2 regions of the Chitinophaga sp. 10T418 genome follow, and region 1 is predicted to be linked to the other one. Evidence: riboswitches for the same ligand, from Rfam matches in the RefSeq annotation. Region 1 holds a riboswitch; the other holds the start of a gene.
What was found. A riboswitch is a leader RNA that binds a small molecule or an ion and turns the genes downstream of it on or off. The one in region 1 is predicted to bind S-adenosylmethionine.

Region 1 (15,780 bases):
CAGTGTGATGACATCACAACCGTTGTCGTACAGATCCTGCATGGCTTGTACTACTTCTTCTTTGGTTTCACCCAAACCCAGCATGATACCACTTTTGGTACGCATTCCACCTTCTTTCAGGCGGCGGATCACTTCCAGACTGCGGTGATATTTTGCCTGTATCCTTACCTGTTTGGTTAAACGTTCTACTGTTTCCAGGTTATGAGATACGATTTCAGGCGCTACATCGATGATGCGCTGGAGGTTTTCCCACTGACCGCGGAAATCCGGGATCAGCGTTTCCATGGTGGTGTTGGGATTTAAAGCCCTGACTGCATTGATGGTATTGGCCCAGATGATAGAACCACCGTCTTTCAGCTCATCTCTGTCTACAGAGGTGATAACGGCATGTTTTACTTTCATCAGGTAAATGGCTTCTGCCACGCGCTGAGGCTCATCAAAATCTACTGCTTCCGGGCGGCCGGTAGCTACGGCACAAAAGCCGCAACTGCGGGTACAGATATTTCCCAGGATCATGAAGGTAGCAGTACCAGCTCCCCAGCACTCACCCATATTAGGGCAGTTACCACTTTCACAGATCGTATGTAATTTATGGGTATCTACCAGGCTTCTCACCTGTTTATAGTTCTCGCCTATCGGTAATTTAACGCGCAGCCAATCAGGCTTTTTTACTCTTGTTGTAGCCGGTTCGGCGGCTATTACGGGTAGTTCTTGCATCGCTTATTCCTTTCTTTAGAAGAGCAAAGTTAACACTTATCTCTTATTCCAGCGCTTCCCGAATTGGATACTCACATATCCACCAAAAAAGAACTGTTTGTTATAGTCTACACCTTCCGACACCACCATAATTGGGATCTTTTTAGTATACATTTCCGCATTTACACCCACTTCCAGGGCACTTACCACCTCGTTAAAGTGGGCCCAGTCGAAGCGCATACCCACTTTAGCGTGCAAACCGGGTACCACACTGAGGTTATCCCAGCCTTTCCCAAATCCACCGGCACCGTTGATGTCGGCGAGCTTCAGGAAAGCCTCCGGATCAGAAGGGTCATATTTTACGTCTTTATTCTCGCCGGTTGCAGTAACCATATTCAGGTAATAAGGCTTCAGCAGCCCCAGAGATATGCCTCCATAATAGATCAAGTCCACCTCTACCCCGTTTTTATTGGCCTTGCCACCAATCAGGTAGCGCTGCCCCACGCCCAGCTTGGCCTGGTAAAAATTATTCCGTTTACCATATATGAATGGACGCTGGGTATAAGAAAACCCGCCACTTTTCTTTACTTCTTTATCGCTTTTCTTCTCCCCAAACTCAAACTGGAAGTAGTTGACTTTCTTTCTGCTTTTGCGATAGCCCATTTCCACAAATCCACCCCAGCCATCGGTAGTGATCCTGCCACCCACCGAAAAATCACGCTGGAACACATTCTCCCCCTCTTCCTGTTCACGGAAAATAGAGATCTTCTTCAGCTTACGCTGCTCCTTATCGCTTTTCTTGCTTTTTTGCGTAGTTGTGTTGGTGGTATTAGTGGTTTGCGCAAACAAGCCGCCGGATATCATTGCCAAAAACAGGATTAAGTATATTTTTTTCACAGTGGGCTATTATTATAATAAATAAACGCTTGAACAAAGGTATTGTTATGTATATATTACAAACGTAGCTAATTTTTTTTTAGTTTAACAGCCCACCCACTTTCCATGTTGCACTTATACTGAAAATACATTTATTTTTACGGTTAGATCATAAAAAGAAACAATATGCAAACGGCATCTATCATCTATAACGGGGAACTGCGGACCACCGCCACACATTTACGGTCAGGCACTGTGATTGAAACAGATGCACCTGTAGATAACAAAGGCAAGGGAGAAAGGTTTTCTCCTACTGACCTGGTGGCTACCGCACTGGGCTCCTGCATGCTCTCTATTATGGGGATCAAGGCTATGGAAAACAACTGGGCGATTGAAGGCACCAAAGTAAGTGTCCTCAAAATTATGGGCACAGAACCCCGCCGTATCACCGGCGTCACCATCGTATTCGACTTCCCCGCCGGCCATAACCTGGGCGAAAAGGAAAGAACTATACTCGAAAGAGCTGCCCATACCTGTCCGGTAGCTAAAAGTGTACACCCTGATTTGGTGCAGGATGTTACGTTTAATTGGTGAACCGGCTTTTAGCCGTTAGCTTTTAGCTGTTAGCTGTTAGCAAAATGCAGCGGAGAACATATTATGCTGATCTCCGCTGCATTTTGCTAACAGCTAACAGCTAAAAGCTAACAGCTACTCAGGATCTTCACCCCGATTGCACAATACAAACACCGCTTCTCATCACAGTAGTACTGCTTCAGTTGCAACAGTGCCTGTGATTCCATCGCACTTTCAGGTATTACCCCCAACTCCGCCCAGCTATTGGTAATCCTGTTTTTTTCTGCCGGCAATTGTTGCAGGAAATGAAGGGCTTTTTCCTGGTAATATTTAAGGTTCTTTTGCTGCCCATACAGGAACAGGAGCGGTAATACCGTATTGATAAGTATGCCGTGTACGGCCTGTTTCCCAGGGAGGTTCGTCTGCTGCACCGGCTGCCCAAACCGGTAATGGGTATGCCAGTACGCTGAAGGCTGTACGAAAAACAATTGTTCCAGCGCCGTTACCTCTGTGGCTTCCAGTATCCTGGAAAACAGGTGGGTGGTATGCTGCAGCAACGCCGCAAAAGCCGCCAGCCGCATAGTAGGAAACGCTGCCGGGCGCATCCGAAGCCAGTTCCAGGTATGGGGCGGCATAGGACAAAGCTTATACTTATGGCGCAGGTGAAAATAGATCTCCTGCAGCTGTAGCGCATATACGTCGGCATGCGGCTCCTCCAGCATCCCTGCCTGTCCGAACAACAGGGCTTCCAGCTGCATTCCCTGGTGCCGGTGCCGCATGAGCACTACATGTGGCAGCGATTGTGCCACCTGCAGCAGGGGCAGGGCATTTATGGGCATGCCGTAACTCTGCGCCACTGCCCAATAACAGACTTCTTCCCAGTTAAAATGGTTGCTTTGCAGCCAGGCACGCAGAGCCCCCATCTTGCGCTCCCAGCGCTCTGCCAGCAGCCGCTCTTTCCAACTAAGCCAGGTCAGTTGTGGCACCAGCGCGGCATGTGGCGCACAGGGCACAAAAGGTGTCAGCTGCCGCAACTGCTCATAACGCTGCAGCAACAATTTGGGAATATACTGTTGCAACTCCAGGCAGGGCACTCCCGGAATACGATCGGCCGGCATATCATGTACAAATACAACGTGCAGAATGATACGCCCATACTGAAGATTATGCTGATGCCCATGACGGAACCAGTCGGAAGTTCTCAGATGCAGCTCTACCTGCCCTACCCATAAAGTAGTGCCAATCCTGATTTTTGCAGCCGAAAAATCAGGTCCGCTGTGATGATTATGAAGTCCTGGATATAAGATCTGAACGGGTTCTCCACTGGTAGTGGTAAGATGGTCCTGCTTAAATAGCCGGAACGCCCAGATGTGCTGGAATAGCTCCTCAGAGAGCAGCGGGTTAACAAACATAAAGACATGGTTGGGTATAAAATAATATCAGTTAAAGGTAATAAAACATCGCTTAATAAATAAATTCCTGATTCAATTTGGAAATCTGATCAAAGTGATATTACCTTTGCGCCAGTTCTTACACATCACTTATCCAGAAAGGCGGAGGGACTTGGCCCTGCGATGCCTTAGCAACCTTTCCTGATTTTACGATCAGGAAAAAGGTGCTAATTCCTGCCCCGGTGCAAATCGGGGAAAGATAAGTTGGCAGAGATAATACTTCACAGATATATATAACTTTCTAAAGGAGCTCTTCCAACACCATGGGAGAGCTTTTTTTATGCCTTCCCCACTCACCTTTCATGGATTTGTTGTTGTTTAAGTTGATCTTTAATGATAAAGTTGCAGCAGATAATTGTGCACATTGAACATCATTAAAAATACTTTATAACATGAAAACAGCTACACAACTGATTCATAGCATTCCGATAGACGAACTGACAGGCGCTATTTCTGTGCCTATCTATCAAACATCCACCTTTGTGCAGGAATCACCCGGCATTAATAAAGGCTTTGAATTCTCTAGGGCAAACAATCCCACAAGAAAAGTGCTGGAAGACCTCATCTGCAACCTGGAAGAAGGATTTGCCGGATTTGGGTTTGCCAGTGGTATGTCGGCCATAGATGCGGTGCTGAAGCTGTTAAAGACCGGCGATGAGATCATGGCGGTGGAAGATACCTACGGCGGCATCTTCCAGATATTTAACCACATGTTTGAACGCTTCGGTATCAAAGTTAATTTCGTAGATACCAGCAACATCGATAAAGTACTGGCCGCCATCACGCCCAATACGAAAATCATCTGGCTGGAATCCCCTACCAATCCAACATTGCGCATTTCTGATATCAAATCTATCAGCAAAATCGCCAAACAACATAATATCCTGCTGGTAGTAGACAATACTTTCAGTACGCCTTTACTGCAACAACCCTTAACACTGGGCGCGGATATCGTTATCCACAGCGCTTCCAAATATCTTTCCGGTCACAGTGATGTGATTGCCGGACTGGTAGTCGTTAACAGCAAAATACTGGCAGACCAGATCCGCTATAATCAGAATATTTCCGGTAGCATCCTCAGTCCCTTTGAAGCATGGCTGACCATCCGCGGTATTGAAACACTGTACCTGCGCCTGGAGAAACAATGCAGCAATGCCACCGCTATCGCTAACTGGCTGGCCGCGCACCCGGCTATCGATAAGGTATATTATCCCGGACTGGCTACTCATAAAAATCATCATATTGCCCGTAAACAACAGAAAAATTACGGCGCACTGGTGAGCTTTTCCCTGAAAAGTGACAATATCAAAAATGCCATCCGTATCGTAAACGCTACCAAACTATTTAAACTGGCGGAGAGTTTCGGTGGCGTGAAAAGTATGCTGGCCCATCCGGCCACGATGACACATCGTAACATACCGGAAGAATTCCGGAAAAAAACAGGTTTACAGGATTCCTGTATCCGTTTATCAGTCGGTATTGAAGATGCCGAAGATCTGATCAACGACCTGAAACAGGCGCTGGATAAATTAAATCATCCGGCCGGCAAGCAAATTACTGTTTTACAATAAAGCCCTTAGTGGTTAGCACACCACTTTGGCTTTTCAGAAACTGATCATCTCTGAACTGTCAAAGACTAATTGCTGAGGGTGCAAGCTCAAAAAAAAGTATGGAAAACAAGACCATCAATTTAGGCATTTTCGGATTCGGCGTCGTAGGACAAGGACTCTATGAGGTTTTGAACAGAACAAAAGGTATTAATGCACGGATCAAAAAAATCTGTATTAAAGACCCTAATAAATCAAGACCTATCGATAGCAGTTATTTTACTACCGATAAAAATGAAATCCTCGAAGATCCTACCATTGACGTAGTAGTAGAACTGATCAATGAAACCGAAGCAGCTTTTGAAATTGTGAGTACAGCGCTCCGCAATGGCAAAGCAGTAGTAAGCGCCAGTAAACGCATGATCGCTGAAAACCTGCCCGCACTATATCAGCTGCAGGCAGAAAACAAAGTGCCATTCCTGTATGAAGCGTCCAGTTGCGCCAGTATTCCCATTATCCGCAACCTGGAAGAATATTATGATAATGACCTGCTGAATGCCGTAGAAGGTATCTGCAACGGATCAACGAATTATATTCTCACAAAAATATTTGAAGAAAATCTCAGCTTTGCCACTGCCCTGCAACAAGCGCAGGACCTGGGTTTCGCTGAAACTGACCCTACCCTCGACATCGAAGGATATGATCCGAAATTCAAAATCGTGATCCTCCTCCTCCATGCCTTTGGCACCTTCGTAAAGCCGGAAGAAGTATTCAACTTCGGTATTCATCACCTGAACGATTTTGATATACAATTTGCCAAACAAAGAAACTGTACCATCAAACTGATTGCCCAGTGCCGCCGTCAGAACGGACACGTATTCTCATACGTACTGCCGCACCTGATCAAAGAACATAACCTGCTCTACGATGTATACAATGAATACAACGGCATCCTGCTGGAAAGTGCTTTCACCGACAAACAATTCTTTGTAGGTAAAGGTGCTGGTGGCACCGCTACTGGTAGTGCCGTACTGTCCGACATCTCCGCATTGTTATACAACTATCGCTACGAGTATAAAAAGATTAAACAAAATAATCAGCCCAGCTTTACCAATGATGTAAATCTGAAAATATACCTGCGCTACAAAACACCTGATCAGGTAGATCTGGCAGAGTTTTTCAACATCTCTGAGAAATACGAATCTACAGAATGGCGTTATGTGGTAGGTACTATTAACTTACAGAAACTGAGAGAAGCCGGCTGGCTGAAAAATAAAGACGTGAATATTCTTGTACTGGAATAAAGAAATGTAATAAGCAAAAACCAATCGTAAACAAAAACGGCGCTGTTCACAGCGCCGTTCTTATTACTAAAAGTTTTCCAGTTCTTCTACCACTCTGCTAACGGGGAGTCCCATTACATTATAGAAGCAACCATTAATACTGTCTATCCCTACTGCACCAATCCATTCCTGGATGGCGTAAGCGCCCGCTTTATCAAAAGGCTTGAAATGATCTACATAATAAGTGATCTGTTCTGCGTTCAGCGGTTTAAAATACACGGAAGTAGTTTTGGAAAAGGCGACTTCTTTTGTGCCCTGCTGTATTATAACGCCCGTGACTACACGATGTTCTCTTCCACTCAGGCGGGTAAGGATATCGATAGCATCTTCCCGGTCCTTTGGCTTGCCAATGATGCTGTCATCCAGCACCACCACTGTATCAGCAGCTACAATAATATCAGTGGATTCACAGAGATCCCTTACGGCCACTGCCTTCTGACGGGCAATATGCACCGGGATGTCCGGTACCGCCAGTTCCGGAGGAAACGTTTCTGCGGTTTCCACAACCTTCACCTGGAAAGGAATGCCGGCCTGCTCCAGCAACTGCTTTCTGCGGGGCGACTGCGATGCCAGAATTACGGATGATCCTTTATACATCTCTATAAATAAATTTTAAAAAATATCATGGATAAAATGCCTGTCAGCATTACCACCTTTACCAGGGAACTCACTTTATGATAGTGCTCAGGCAGACTGGCTTTTTTCAGCTGTAAATAAATGTACCCACATGGCACCTGTACAAACAGGAGCAGGTAAGCGATGGCAATATACCAACCCAGTATCCATACGCGGATTTCTACCGCCAGGATAATGATGGCCAGTGCCAGTAACAACACATTGCATAAACGCTTGGCCGACAGTACCCCCCAGGCAATAGGCAGGGTGCGGCAACCATCTTTGCTGTCGCCCATCATATCTTCCAGGTCTTTCACAATTTCCCTGACCATGGAAATAAGAAACGCAAACAACGCATATACGCCGATGATCTGTATCAGCTTTCTGCCGGTGGCCGACATAATGGCCTCAAAACTATGATAGATCTGTTTCTCATAAAATCCTACTACTACCACGGCCAGTGCAGTTAACAACGAAATCACCACATTGCCGATGAGCACCTGCCGTTTAAAAGAAGTGGAATAAAACCACAGGAGCAGGGAACAGATCACCTGGGTGAAACCTAGATAGAACTGTCCTGTTTTAAAGGCCACCATAAAACCCAGTGATACCCCGGCCATATTAAGCAGCGTATGCCAGGCCATGGCCCAGCGCCGGCTGATAATTTTGTCCAGCACCATCTTCTCCGGTTTATTGACAATGTCTATATTAATATCAAAATAGTCATTGATAATATAGCCGGCAGCCGCCACCAGTATGGTAGACAAGCTGAGTAGTACAAATTGCGGAACTGGCAGTGATGGTTCCTCACCAGAACTGCGCAGCACCGGTTCTACCACACAGTATTGCAGTAAAAACTGGGTAAGGCCAATATATATCAGATTAGGGTATCTGATCAGTTTAAAAAATGCAGCCCAGAGCTTCATAGTTTTCTTTTTTATTATTTCGATGCAATGCCTTCATCCATTAGCCAATGTCCATTCAGTTTCAGCACTTTTTCCATTACTTCCCTTACACACCCGTGGCCTCCGGGCAAAGGGGATACATATTTTGAAATACTTTTTATTTCAGGGGCTGCATCTGCAGGGCAGGTGGGTAAAGCTACCAGTTGCATGGGCAGATAATCCGGGATATCATCTCCCATATATAATATTTCATCCCATCGCAGTTCATGTTCAAATACATAATCCTGCAGTTTTTCCTGCTTATCATGTATGCCGGTATAAATATCTTTAATGCCAAGTCCCTGTAACCTGCTTACCACACTTTCTGATTTTCCTCCGGAGATGATTACCACCCGATATCCTTTTTTCACAGCCAGCTGCAAAGCATAGCCGTCTTTGATATTCATTCTGCGGGACATTTCTCCCCCTGGCAGTAATTGCAGGGTACCATCGGTAAGTACACCATCTACATCCAGCACAAAAGTGGTGATAGATTTAAATAAAGCCAATACGTTCATGGGGCCAAAAATAGCCAATTACCCATTAAGAATTGTAATTCTCTATTTATTATGGAATTGGTAAATAGCATCGGACATCACCTGGTACACCAGTTGCAAATATTCATCATTGGCCAGCAATTCCCGGTGCAGGCTCATAGTGGTTTCATCCTGGCGCAACGCCGGACCTGTTTGGACTGTTTCCGGTGAATATTTTTCCAGGCGGTCAAATGTCTCCTTTATAATAGGTTGCAGCAGGGAAAAGTCCAGCTGCTCTTTTTCACAATATGCTTTTGCCTGGGCGAAGAGGTGGTTGGTGAAATTATTGCAAAGCACAGCAGTGAGGTGATACTTCAGCCGCTGGGCGGACGAAGTAACGGTTACACTGCCGGAAATACTCTGGGCCAGGGACTGCAGCCGCCGTAGCACCTCGTCATTGCTGGCTTCCAGCATAACAGGTATAGGTGGATAATTTTTAATTTCCTTGCGGATGGATTGTAAAGGATATAATACCCCGATGTTGGCTGATATCCGGGAGATGGCTGTTAGTGGAACAGCGCCCGCAGTATGCACCACGATGCGCTTGCCCAGCCGCAACTGGTCATTCAGCTCAGCAATGGCGGCATCACTGACAGCCAGCAGGTAAATGTCTGCCTCCATATTAATATCCTGCAAATCATCTGTATAGGAGGCATTCAGCATCTCCCCCAGCTCCTGTGCATGTGCCATTTGCCTGCTGACCACCTGTTTTATCTGGTGGCCATGAATTTTTAAGAGATGTCCGAAACAATGTGCAACATTGCCAGTGCCAACAATTACTATATCCATTATAATTAATTTTAAAATAACAAACTGCCTGGTATCCGTATATCCGGCTGTCTGATCTCCGGACAGATCACTTGCTGTAACTGCGACCGGAATTATTCAAATACGTGCATGATTCGTGGTTTCTAATATACGTGTTTTAGCGGGTCCCCGTTTTTTTCATTACATTACAACGTATTTTAACGTTTAAAAGTGGTCTTATTTTTTAATTTGAGGTGACTTTTATATCATTGCAGAATTCATTGAAGTAATTATTTTACAGAATTTTGCGTATTTAGCAGCGCATTAAAGAAGCATACATGGCAAAAAATTTAGTTATAGTTGAGTCCCCGGCGAAAGCCAAGACCATAGAAAAAATACTAGGCAAGGACTTTGAAGTCAGGTCCTGCTTCGGTCACATCCGTGATCTGGAAAAGGATGATATGGGGATAGACATCGAAAATAACTTTAAGCCTAAGTATGTTATACCGGAAGATAAGGAAAAGGTGGTGAAAGAGCTGAAGAAGCTGGCGAAGGATACCGATGAGGTATGGCTGGCAACGGATGAGGACCGTGAGGGAGAAGCCATTTCCTGGCATCTGTGTGAGGTGTTGAACCTGGATCCGTTAACAACCAAACGCATTGTGTTTCATGAAATTACCAAACCTGCTATCGAAAACGCCGTTCAGCATCCACGTAAACTGGATATGGACCGTGTGAATGCACAGCAGGCCCGCCGTATACTGGACCGGATCGTGGGTTTTGAAATCTCCCCGGTACTGTGGCGTAAAATGAGCATGCGTAATTCCCTGTCTGCCGGCCGTGTACAATCCGTGGCGGTAAGACTGATTGTTGAACGTGAAAGAGAAATCAACCACTTCCAGTCTGTCAGCACCTTTAAAGTAGAAGCTTATTTTACCGGTAAAGATATTAATGGTAAGAGTATTTCCTTTAAGGCAGATGGTCCCGGCAAATTTAAAACGGCCGAAGACGCGGAGAAATTCCTCCAGCAATGCGTAGCCGCTGCCTATACCGTAAAAGACATACAGGTTAAACCTGGTAAAAAATCGCCCGCAGCGCCATTTACCACGTCTACCCTCCAACAGGAAGCCAGCCGTAAACTAGGCTACAGCGTTTCCAAAACCATGTTGCTGGCCCAGAAGCTGTATGAAAGCGGTAATATCACCTATATGCGTACAGACTCCGTAAACCTGTCCGATACCGCTGTGGGTGAAATTGAAAAAGCTATTAAAGGAAGTTTCGGTGATAAATACCATCAACACCGCAAATTCAAAAATAAAAATGAGTCCGCACAGGAAGCGCATGAGGCCATCCGTCCTACCTACATGGAAAACACCACTGTAGATGACAGCGATACCCGCAAACTGTATGAACTGATCTGGAAACGTACCATCGCCAGCCAGATGGCAGACGCGGAACTGGAAAAGACCATCGCCAAAATCGATATCTCTACCAACCACGAAGAGCTTACTGCCAGCGGTGAAGTACTGAAATTCGATGGCTTCCTGAAAGTATATATGGAAAGCCACGATGATGAGGAAGAACAGGAAGATGAACAGGAAGGATCTTTACCTCCACTGGCGGTGAAACAATCCCTGGACCTGAAAGAAATGAAGGCTACTGAAAGATTCTCCCGCCCGGCGCCGCGTTACACAGAAGCCAGCCTGGTAAAGAAACTGGAAGAACTGGGCATCGGCCGTCCATCTACCTACGCTCCTACCATTACCACTATACAGAAGCGTAATTATGTAGAAAAAAGAGATAAAGAAGGGATTAAAAGAGATTACCGCATCATGGTCCTGAAAGCGGATCAGATCAGCAAACAAACCGAATCAGAAAATACCGGCGCAGAAAAATCAAAACTGTTCCCTACTGATCTGGGAATGATCGTGACCGACTTCCTCAACCAATACTTTAATAATGTAATGGACTACGGCTTTACCGCCAAAATTGAAGAAGAATTCGATGAAATTGCCAGCGGTAAGAAGGTGTGGAACAATATGATCAGCGAATTCTATTTCCCTTTCCATAAAGATGTGGAAAACACCCTGGAAAATGCAGAACGTGTAAAAGGAGAACGTCCGCTGGGAACAGATGCCGCTTCCGGCAAACCAATCGTGGCCCGCATGGGTCGCTATGGCCCCATGATCCAGATAGGCAGCGTGGAAGATGAGGAAAAACCTCGTTTTGCAAAATTAAAAGCTACCCAAAGCATCGAAACCATCACCATGGACGAAGCCATGGAATTGTTTAAATTGCCCCGCAACCTGGGTCAGTTTGAAGATTCTGATGTAGTGGTGAACATCGGTCGTTTTGGTCCATATGCCCAACATGATAAGAAATTCTATTCCCTGAAGAAGGAAATGGACCCCTACACTGTTGAACTGGATGAAGTAGCACCACTGATTGCGGAAAAACGTACCGCAAAAGACGAACGCACCATCAAAATATTTGAAAAAGAAAAAATACAGATCCTGAAAGGCCCTTATGGTCCTTATATCAAACAAGGTCTGAAGAACTTTAAAATACCGAAAGAGAAAATTGATACGGCAGCTGATTTAACGGTAGAAGAAGCCAAAGCAATAATAGAAGAAGCTAAAGCTAATCCACCAAAGAAAAAAGCACCACCCAGAAAGAAGAAAGCTGAGTAACGCAGTGGTAAGAATATGATGAAAAATGGAGGCAATGATAATAACTGCAGTGTGAGTGATATGCTTATTATTTAATTTGCCAACAGGATCACATTATTTGATGATTACCACATGATCATAATAATGGTATGAACGAAAACAGAGAAATAAACGCTTTGTTCCACCTGTTGGATGATCCGGATCTGGAGGTATTTGATACTGTTGCCAGTAAAATATTACTGTACGGTAAAGATATTATTCCAAACCTGGAGAATTTGTGGGAGAATACAATTGACGAAGCTATTCAGGAAAGGATAGAACTGCTGATTCATCGGGTACATTACCAGGATTTGCAGGCAGCGTTACGTGTATGGGGACTTTCGGAAATGCAGGACCTGTTGCAGGGCGCCATACTGGCGGCCAGGTACCAGTTCCCTGACCTGATCGATTCCCAGATTATCACAGAGATAGACCGTATCAAACGTAATATCTGGCTAGAACTAAATAATTATCTTACACCACTGGAACAGATCAATGTGCTGAACAGCATGATCTATAACTATTTTGGCCTCAAAGGAGAAGAAGTTTCCTATCAGCGCAAAAATCAGTTTTTCATTAACCAGGTCATAGAATCCAAAAAAGGGAATCCAATTACCAACGGTATCATCTATTCGGCCTTATGCGCCATGCTGGATTTACCGGTGTATGCCGTCAATATACCCCGGCAGTTTATCCTGGCTTACTTCGACAGTTACGTTGATTTCTCCGGTCCGATAGACCCTTCCGATCACCGGATCTTATTTTTTATAGATCCCATTCAAGGTCAGATCTATACCCAACAGGATGTAGATACCTACCTGAAAAGAGTACAGGTACCATCTGTTCCCTCTTACTTCAAGCCACAATCCAATAAACGGCTGATACAATTCCTGCTGGAAGAATTATCCAAATGCTTCCGGGATGACAAGGATGCATATAAACAGGATGAATTAATGAATTTAGCGAGTATACTGGAAGACTAGTGCGATTTTTTGTCATTGTTCAGGATTATACTGATTTAGATGATTTTCCTGAACAAAGACAAAATCCGTATAATTAAGAAGCCCACCGCATAAGCGATGGGCTTCTTAATTTCTTGCAAGAAAGATATTATTTGATATAATAATCTCTTACTTAGCTGGAGTTGCAGCAGCAGCTGAATCAACATGAGCAGCAGCAGAAGAATCAACGTGAGCAGCAGAATCAACTGGAGCAGCTGCTGGAGCAGTTGGAGCAGCGTTCATAGTGTCAACAGTTGTAGTTGCAGTAGAATCAGCAGCTGGAGTGCTACCACCGTTACAAGCTACAAAGAACATACCTGCAGCAACAGCGAATACGAATAATTTTTTCATTTGATTGTTTGTTTTATTTTTAAAACCGCCGCAAAGGTATACAAATTTTATAAATTACAAAATCCTGTCATCTCTTTTTTAGCGAAACGGCTATTTTTGTCTGAAGAATATCTTCAATGGCACCCCGGTAAAGTTGAAATTCGTACGGATCTGGTTTTCCAGGTAGTTACGATACGGTGTTTTCACGTCATCCGGGAGGTTACAGAAAAAGGCAAATGCCGGCGTGTGCGTAGGCAGCTGCGTAACATATTTAATACGGATAGGAGTACCTCTTACTACCGGCGGATGATACGCTTCAATCGCTTTCAACAAAATTTCGTTTAATACGGAAGTCTGGATTCTGCGTTGACGGTTATCATATACTTCCAGCGCGGTTTCTATCGCTTTGAAAATACGTTGTTTCTCTGTTACAGAGGTAAAGATGATAGGAACATCGGAGAATGGCGCCAGGCGCTTCTTCAGTTCTTTTTCATAATCTCTCGCGGTGTTGGTACCTTTTTCCATCATATCCCACTTGTTCACCAGCACCACAATGCCTTTACCTTTGCGGGTAGCCAGACTGAAGATGCTGAGATCCTGTGCCGTAACGCCTTTTTCGGCATCCAGCAACAACATCACCACGTCAGACTCATCTACTGCTTTGATCGCACGGATAACGGAATAAAACTCCAGGTCTTCATTTACCTTGTTCTTACGCCTGATACCTGCGGTATCGATCAGCATAAAGTCTTTCTGGAACATGTTGTAACGGGTGTGAATGGTATCACGGGTAGTACCGGCGATATCAGAAACGATATTGCGCTCTACACCTACCAGTGCATTCAGCAGGGATGACTTACCTACGTTCGGTTGCCCGATGATCGCAATTTTCGGCAGATCATTGTCGAGGGTAGCATCTCCCATTTCAGGAGTAATGTTGGTCACTACTTCATCCAGCAACTCACCAGTACCGCTACCGGTCATGGAGGAAAGGAAGTGAATATGTTCAAAACCGAGGCTGTAAAACTCCGTGGCTTCCAGCTGGCGTTGATGGTTATCTACTTTATTTACTACTACGTATACCGGTTTGGAAGTACGGCGGAGAATATTTGCCACGTCTGCGTCCAGGTCTGTAATACCTGTAGTCACATCACACATAAAGATGATCAGGTTGGCCTCTTCCATGGCCACTTTCGCCTGTTTGCGGATTTCCCGCTCAAAAACATCATCACTGTTAGTTACAAATCCGCCAGTATCAATTACGTTGAAGGTTTTGCCATTCCAGTCGGCAACACCATATTGTCGATCACGGGTTACACCGCTCTGGTCATCCACGATGGCCTTACGTTGTTCCAATAAACGGTTGAACAACGTTGACTTGCCTACGTTGGGACGGCCCACGATAGCTACTGTAAATCCTGCCATTTTTTATTATATTTTGTCGTACTAACCTGAATAATATATCCAGGAATTTTTCTATAATTAATATCCGTATTCCTTCAGAAACGTATCATTATCACGCCATTTTCCGCGTACTTTCACAAACAGTTCCAGGAATACTTTTCTTTCTATGAATTTTTCAATGTCCTGACGGGCCAGGGTGCCTATCTCACGGATCGATTTACCTCTTTCGCCCAAAATGATTCCTTTCTGGGTGTCGCGGGTAACAATAATTTCTGCTGTTATTTTTGTCAGCGTTTCCTTCTCCTGGAATTGCGTAACAATTACCGTGGTGTGATAAGGAATTTCTTCTTCGAATAACTGGAATATTTTTTCACGAATCATTTCTGCCACGAAAAATCGTGTAGACTTATCCGTTAGTGTGTCATCAGGATAAAAAGCGTTTGCATCCGGTAAAAGTGCTACAATTTCTGCGAGCAGTTCTTTAATACCTTTTTTTTGCATGGCAGATACTGCTACCACCGCTGTTGCTTTTCCCCAGGCCTTTGCACGATCAATTAAAACAGCCATTTCCTCCTTAAGGATATTGTCCATTTTATTGATGATAAGGATAATGGGTACTTTCAGTTTCAGTGAGTCAAACATCTCCAGGTTTTCTTCCAGAGAGTCTTTCGCATCCATGATCAACAAGGCCACATCTGCATCTTCCAGGGCAGATTTTACTGCCCCCATCATTTTCTCGTGCAACTTATACTTGGGATCAATAATACCCGGAGTATCAGAAAATACGATCTGATACGCAGGGTCTGTTAATACCCCTGTAATACGATGCCGCGTGGTTTGCACTTTGGGAGATATAATAGCCAGCTTTTCACCGATAATGGCGTTCAGCAATGTGCTTTTCCCCGCATTGGGCTTACCGAAAATATTTACAAAACCTGCTTTGTGCATGATGACAATTAAACGCTGCTTTCACAACTCAAACTTACGGAAATAAAAAAAGCCGAATTTC
Region 2 (5,890 bases), on a different contig from region 1:
TATATCCCATCCCGTGAGCAACGGGGAAAATCCCGCTGGACTGTTATTTTCAGATGCAAACATTCAACAGGTAAGCAGCGCCTTCACCAGGTTGCTACAACAAAACCCGGGTCCATTCGTTCGATTGTTACGGGAAATGCGTGGCAGTGGCCTGTTTGAACTGCATGCCCGTAAAAGTGACGGGGAATTTCTGACGGCAGCCTGGAAAGATGCAGCCGTTGGTATCAACTATATCATCAATGCCTATACGAATGGCATCGGTCTGCGATACCCGGTAATTGATTCAGCACTGTTGTATGTACATTCACCTGCCTATAAAGCCGGAGTGCAGCATTTGTTGGAGCAGGTAGAGGAGAAGGACCGGCAGGATGATTTGTTTTTCCAGCCATCGCTGCAGCTGGCACTTGGATTACTTACGCTCAGCCACCGCGATGAAGCAGCCCGCTACGAGCCTATGTCGGCCACTAACGGAGACGCCTATAGGCAAATAAAGAAAACCGATTGGAGTAAGTATCCTTATACAGCCATGCTGATCCTGGGAGCCAGCCCCGTAGCCAAAGAAGTGCTGAGCGAAACCGGGAAAAGCCGTTGCCGCACCGGCGCCGGGTTATATCAAAAAGGCCTCGCACCCTTTATTATAGTGTCTGGTGGGCATGTAAGACCAGTGGGTACGCCCTATTCAGAGGCGGTAGAAATGAAGAAGTACCTGGTCAACGAGTTGAAAATACCCGCCGCTGCAGTCATGATAGACCCTTATGCGCGGCATACTACCACCAACGTACGTAACGCAGTACGTATTGCGTGGAGAAGCGGTATCCCGGTCAACAAACGGATGTTATGCGTATCTGATGCGATGCACCTGGTATATGTCACCAGCCCGCTGTTTAAGCAACGCTGTATGACTGAACTGGGATATATGCCTGCGGCAGACATCGAACAAACAGATCTTTATTATTTATCGTTCGTACCAGACCTCCGTTCCCTGCAGGTGAATACCTTCGATCCACTGGATCCCTGATACACAATATTTCGTTCACTTATTCGTCTTTCATATAAACCTTACAACACAAAGCTATGTCTGATCAATCTATCCAGCCCTTGTATACTATCCTCGGAGCAGGAGGTATCATCGCTAATGAACTGGCTGCAGAACTCGTGAATAATAAAAAACGGGTTCGCCTGGTAAGTCGCTCCCCCAAATCAATTGCGGGCATTACCGACCTGGTAGGGGCTGACATCACGGACTATGAACAAACAAAAAATGCGGTAAAAGGAAGCAGTATCGTTTTCCTCACGGCAGGATTGAAATATGACATCAAAGTATGGCGCGATGCCTGGCCTAAGATCATGACCAACGTGATCAATGCCTGCAAAGAAGCTGGCGCCAAACTGATTTTCTTTGATAACGTATATTCTTACGGGTTAGTAAATGGCCCAATGAAAGAAGATACCCCTTATCAGCCTTCCAGTAAAAAAGGGATCATTCGTGCGGCCATTGCCAAACAACTGATGGACGAAGTAAAAGCAGGTAAAATCACTGCTACCATTGCGCGGGCAGCCGATTTCTACGGCCCCGGCGCTGATAAAACCGGCTTCCTGAACCTCCTGATCATCGATAAATTTAAAAAGAACAGCTCAGCCATGTGGCTGGGAAAAGATAACCAGACACATAGCTACACCTTCACACCAGATGCTTCGAAAGGCTTATACCTGCTTTCCCAGGATGATACTTCCTGGAACCAGGTATGGCATTTGCCTACCGCCAATCCTGCACCGGATGGTAAAGGCTATGTAAACCTGATTGCCACTCAAATGGGCGTAAAACCCAAATATATGAAGCTGGGTAGCTTTATGCTAACACTCTCCGGACTGTTCGATCCCACCATCAGAGAAATGAAGGAAATGCTTTATCAGAGCAACTATCCATACATACTGGACTCTTCAAAATTTGAAAAACATTTTAATGTAAAACCCACTTCCTATGAAGAAGGGATCCGTTTAACACTGGCAAAACAGTAGTCTACTGATTTGGTAGGAAAATAAATTTGGTAGTTAATTTTTCTGCATTATCTTTGCACCAGTTCTTTAAATAGCTTATCAAGAAAGGAGGAGGGACATGGCCCGACGATACCTTAGCAACCATCACTGCGCAAGCAGTGAAAGGTGCTGCATCCATCCCGGTTTAATTACCAGGAAAGATAAGTCAGATTCTAAGTTTTACTATACATTATTATCTATATAATGATAAAACTCATCTGGCTCCCAGGTGAGTTTTTTTTATGCCCCTGCCTACCCTTGATATGCTCATTTAACGGACCTGTTTAATCAATTTTCATCAAACTAAAAATCAAAAAACAGATGAGCACAATTACTGAACTGATCCACTCTATTCCCGTAGACCCTCACACCGGCGCCATTGCCGTGCCTATTTATCAAACCTCTACGTTTGTGCAGGAAGCACCCGGCGTTAACAAAGGATATGACTATGCCCGCTCCAATAATCCTACCCGCGAAACAGCCGAGAAGATTATTGCCAAACTGGAAGGCGGTGCCACCGCATCTTTATTCTCCAGCGGGTTAGCAGCTATTGATGCAGTAATTAAACTGCTAAAATCCGGTGATGAAATTGTAGCGGTAGATGATATCTATGGCGGCGCTTTTCGTCTCTTTAATAAAGTATATGAGAAGTTTGGTATCAAAGTAAATTACGTAGATACATCAGATACCCAGGCGGTCTTCAATGCTATTACGCCCGCTACCCGTTTAATATGGCTGGAAACACCCACCAATCCCACGCTGAAAATCTCTGATATCGCTGCTATTGGCCGCATTGCAAAGGCGCATAATTGTTTGTTCTGTGTAGATAATACTTTCGCTTCCCCCGTATTGCAAAAGCCATTGGAGCTGGGTGCAGACCTGGTGATACACAGTGCTACCAAGTACCTTGGCGGACATAGTGACCTGATTGCAGGCGTGGTAGTCGCTAAAACAATACCACTGGGAGAGGAGATTAAATTTTATCAGAACGCCTGTGGGGCTATTCTGTCGCCCTTCGATAGTTTCCTGTTGATACGCGGTATCGAAACCCTGCACCTGCGCATTAAACAACATGGTATCAATGCACAGGCACTGGCAGAATACCTGGAGAAACATCCGGCAGTAGAAAAAGTATTCTATCCCGGCTTACCTTCCCATAAAGGGCATGAGCTGGCAAAGCAGCAGAGTAAAGGGTTTGGAGGTATTATTTCTTTTACATTGAAAGATGATACCACTGAAGCAGCTACTGCATTTGTTACGTCTACTCACTACTTCAAGCTGGCGGAAAGCCTGGGTGGTATCAAGAGCTTACTCTGTCATCCGGCTGCGATGACCCATAAATCTATTCCGGCAGAAAAAAGAAGAGCGGCCGGCGTGAGCGATAGTCTGATCCGTTTGTCGGTAGGACTGGAAGAAACAGCCGATCTGCTGGCCGACCTGGAGCAGGCCTTTACGAAACTGCCGGTGCCCGCCCTCGCAGAAAGCGCGTTGTCAGCATAGCCGCTACGTTGTCGCCGGTGGCATTGAGAATGGTAGCCAACGGATCTACCAGCGTACCAATAATCATCAGCGGTGGCAGGGCTTCTATCGGGAATCCGTAGATACTCATCACCAGCAGCTCGCCGATATAGCCGCCGTTGGGGATGCCACCTTCCACTATGCTGGCGATAACAGTAACGCCTAGTGCCATCAGGACCACGGAAGGACTGTCGAAACTTTTACCAAACATGGCAAATACTACCGCCATTTTTATAATAGAAGAAATACTGGAGCCATCTTTATGCAGGGTGGCTCCAAGCGGCACCACCACATTACCGATATCCTGCGGAACACCCATTTTGGCCACTGCTTCGAGGTTGGCCGGAATAGTAGCAATGCTGCTGCCCGTGCCTACTGCCGTAAGGGTAGGTATAATATTATTTTTCCAGAAGATTTTAATACCCGGTATTCCTCCGGCCACAAACGCATACAGACTGAATCCGAATATAAAGTAGAAGATACCGAAGCCGTAATAGATACCCAATGAATGTGCATAGGTGCCAAACAGTTGAGGACCTACGGTGCCTACCTGGTAAGCGAAATAAGCGCCCAAACCAACAGGTCCCAGTTTCATGATCACGCCGAGCACTTCTTTCATCACTTCGTTGCCGGAATACAAAAACTGCCGGAAAGCTTTGCCAGCCTCGCCTACACGCATGGCCGCAAACCCGGTGAGACCGGAAAAAATGATAAAAGGCAGCATATTTTTGCGCGACAATAATTCATAAAATTCACCCACTGTGAGTAATCTGCTCAACTGTTCTCCCCAGTTGCCCGGCTGCTCTATGTTGATGGTTTTTGATAAGGCTACCTGCTGGTGGATCGGGAATAACCATACCGCCACAATGGTCAAAAAAGCAGATATCAGGATGGTACTGAGGAAAACCAGCGACATCATGCCCAATATTCGCCCCAGTTTATTGCCGGCGTCGATATGCGCAATGGCATTTGCAATACAGAAAAATACCAGTGGTATGATCACGGTGAATAACAGGTTCAAAAAAATATCGCCTATCGGCTTTATAATGACTACCTTTTCTCCGAATATAAGCCCGGCAATACTGCCGGCTATGATACCTGCCAACAGCCAGAACATGCTGCTGTACGTTTTAAGAAATCCCATGAATGAAATTTATATTATACAAGATAGCCAAATGTATCTGATCATTGAACAATCAGACATGATTATTGTTTATGCTCATAGCAAACCAATATGTTAGTCATGAAAAGCTTGCTGCTCTGTTTGTTGCTGCCCTTTTTTTTCCAGGACCGATCCTACACCATAGGAGAGGTGATGCGTAATGCCAGGCAACTGCAGAATGACAGCACACCGGTTAAGATTACCGGCTATGTGACGAAAAAACTACGCGACAATAATTACCTGTTTGAAGACAAAACTGCAGAAATTCAGATTGCTATTGACCCCAGGTATCTTCCCCGAAAACCATTCAATGACAGAGATGCGGTGACCATCAAAGCCCTGGTACAATACGAAATCAACAAACCCATTACCCTCAAAGTAAATCAGGCGGTTAATAACGATTAACGGAGATGACTATATGATTTTCACCACGAAGCTGTAAATACTCCTCATACTTACCAGGATCACAATCACTGCTACCGCTACCATAATTGTTTTGGCAGAAATTTTATTGGATACCCTTGCTGCAATAGGAGAGGCAATAGCGCTGCCTACTACCAGCCCGAGTACGGCGTCCCAGTGCACATGATAAAGTACGGTGATGAAAGTGAGGGAACTGAGCATAGCAATAAAAAAGCGGGTAGCCTTGACCGTGCCCAGTGAAAAACGGGGGTGTCTGCCGCCGGCAATCAGCGACGATAATACAATAGACCCCCAGCCGCCACCGCCAATAGCGTCTATAAAACCGCCGCCAAAGCCCAGCAAACCAATTTTCTTTATTTTTTTAGTGACATGCTTTTTGCGTTGTGCCCGGATAGCCCGTAACAGGATCACGGTACCCAGTGTCAGCGTATACAGCGATACCAATGGTTTGGTATACATCGCATAATGTTCCAGGGAAGATAAGAGGTAAGCACCTATCACCGCTCCGGCGATACCCGGCAATATCAGTATTTTGAAAAGCTTTTTGTTGACATTGCCCATGCGCTGATGCATCCAGCCTGCAATACCGCAACTCAGGATCTCAGAAATATGCACCGCTGTACTGGCGGATGCCGGCGGAATACCCATGGACAGGGAAAAAGTAGTGGAAGTAATGCCGTAAGACATGCCTATGGCGCCATCAATCATGGCAAATATAAAACCAGCTATCAGAAAATAATAAAAAGTAGG

Region 2: another riboswitch for S-adenosylmethionine. It lies ahead of AC1DCV_RS05200 (trans-sulfuration enzyme family protein); the one in region 1 lies ahead of AC1DCV_RS29655 (trans-sulfuration enzyme family protein).

What each region holds. Positions count from the first base shown of each region.
Region 1 covers NZ_JBFTHG010000013.1:119,160-134,939, reverse strand. Annotated here, with positions in the region: gene lipA (lipoyl synthase) at 1-717, opposite strand, end outside; gene AC1DCV_RS29670 (hypothetical protein) at 754-1,566, opposite strand; gene AC1DCV_RS29665 (OsmC family protein) at 1,759-2,166, shown strand; gene AC1DCV_RS29660 (DUF2851 family protein) at 2,274-3,557, opposite strand; SAM riboswitch class I at 3,684-3,802, shown strand; gene AC1DCV_RS29655 (trans-sulfuration enzyme family protein) at 3,989-5,167, shown strand; gene AC1DCV_RS29650 (homoserine dehydrogenase) at 5,266-6,447, shown strand; gene AC1DCV_RS29645 (Maf family protein) at 6,514-7,083, opposite strand; gene AC1DCV_RS29640 (geranylgeranylglycerol-phosphate geranylgeranyltransferase) at 7,086-8,027, opposite strand; gene AC1DCV_RS29635 (KdsC family phosphatase) at 8,042-8,563, opposite strand; gene AC1DCV_RS29630 (Rossmann-like and DUF2520 domain-containing protein) at 8,606-9,370, opposite strand; gene topA (type I DNA topoisomerase) at 9,667-12,018, shown strand; gene AC1DCV_RS29620 (transglutaminase-like domain-containing protein) at 12,147-13,019, shown strand; gene AC1DCV_RS29615 (hypothetical protein) at 13,167-13,388, opposite strand; gene der (ribosome biogenesis GTPase Der) at 13,479-14,792, opposite strand; gene era (GTPase Era) at 14,850-15,719, opposite strand.
Region 2 covers NZ_JBFTHG010000002.1:194,796-200,685, reverse strand. Annotated here, with positions in the region: gene AC1DCV_RS05210 (YdcF family protein) at 1-1,018, shown strand, start outside; gene AC1DCV_RS05205 (NAD-dependent epimerase/dehydratase family protein) at 1,075-2,019, shown strand; SAM riboswitch class I at 2,092-2,205, shown strand; gene AC1DCV_RS05200 (trans-sulfuration enzyme family protein) at 2,359-3,537, shown strand; gene AC1DCV_RS05195 (dicarboxylate/amino acid:cation symporter) at 3,488-4,699, opposite strand; gene AC1DCV_RS05190 (NirD/YgiW/YdeI family stress tolerance protein) at 4,799-5,122, shown strand; gene AC1DCV_RS05185 (sulfite exporter TauE/SafE family protein) at 5,132-5,890, opposite strand, start outside.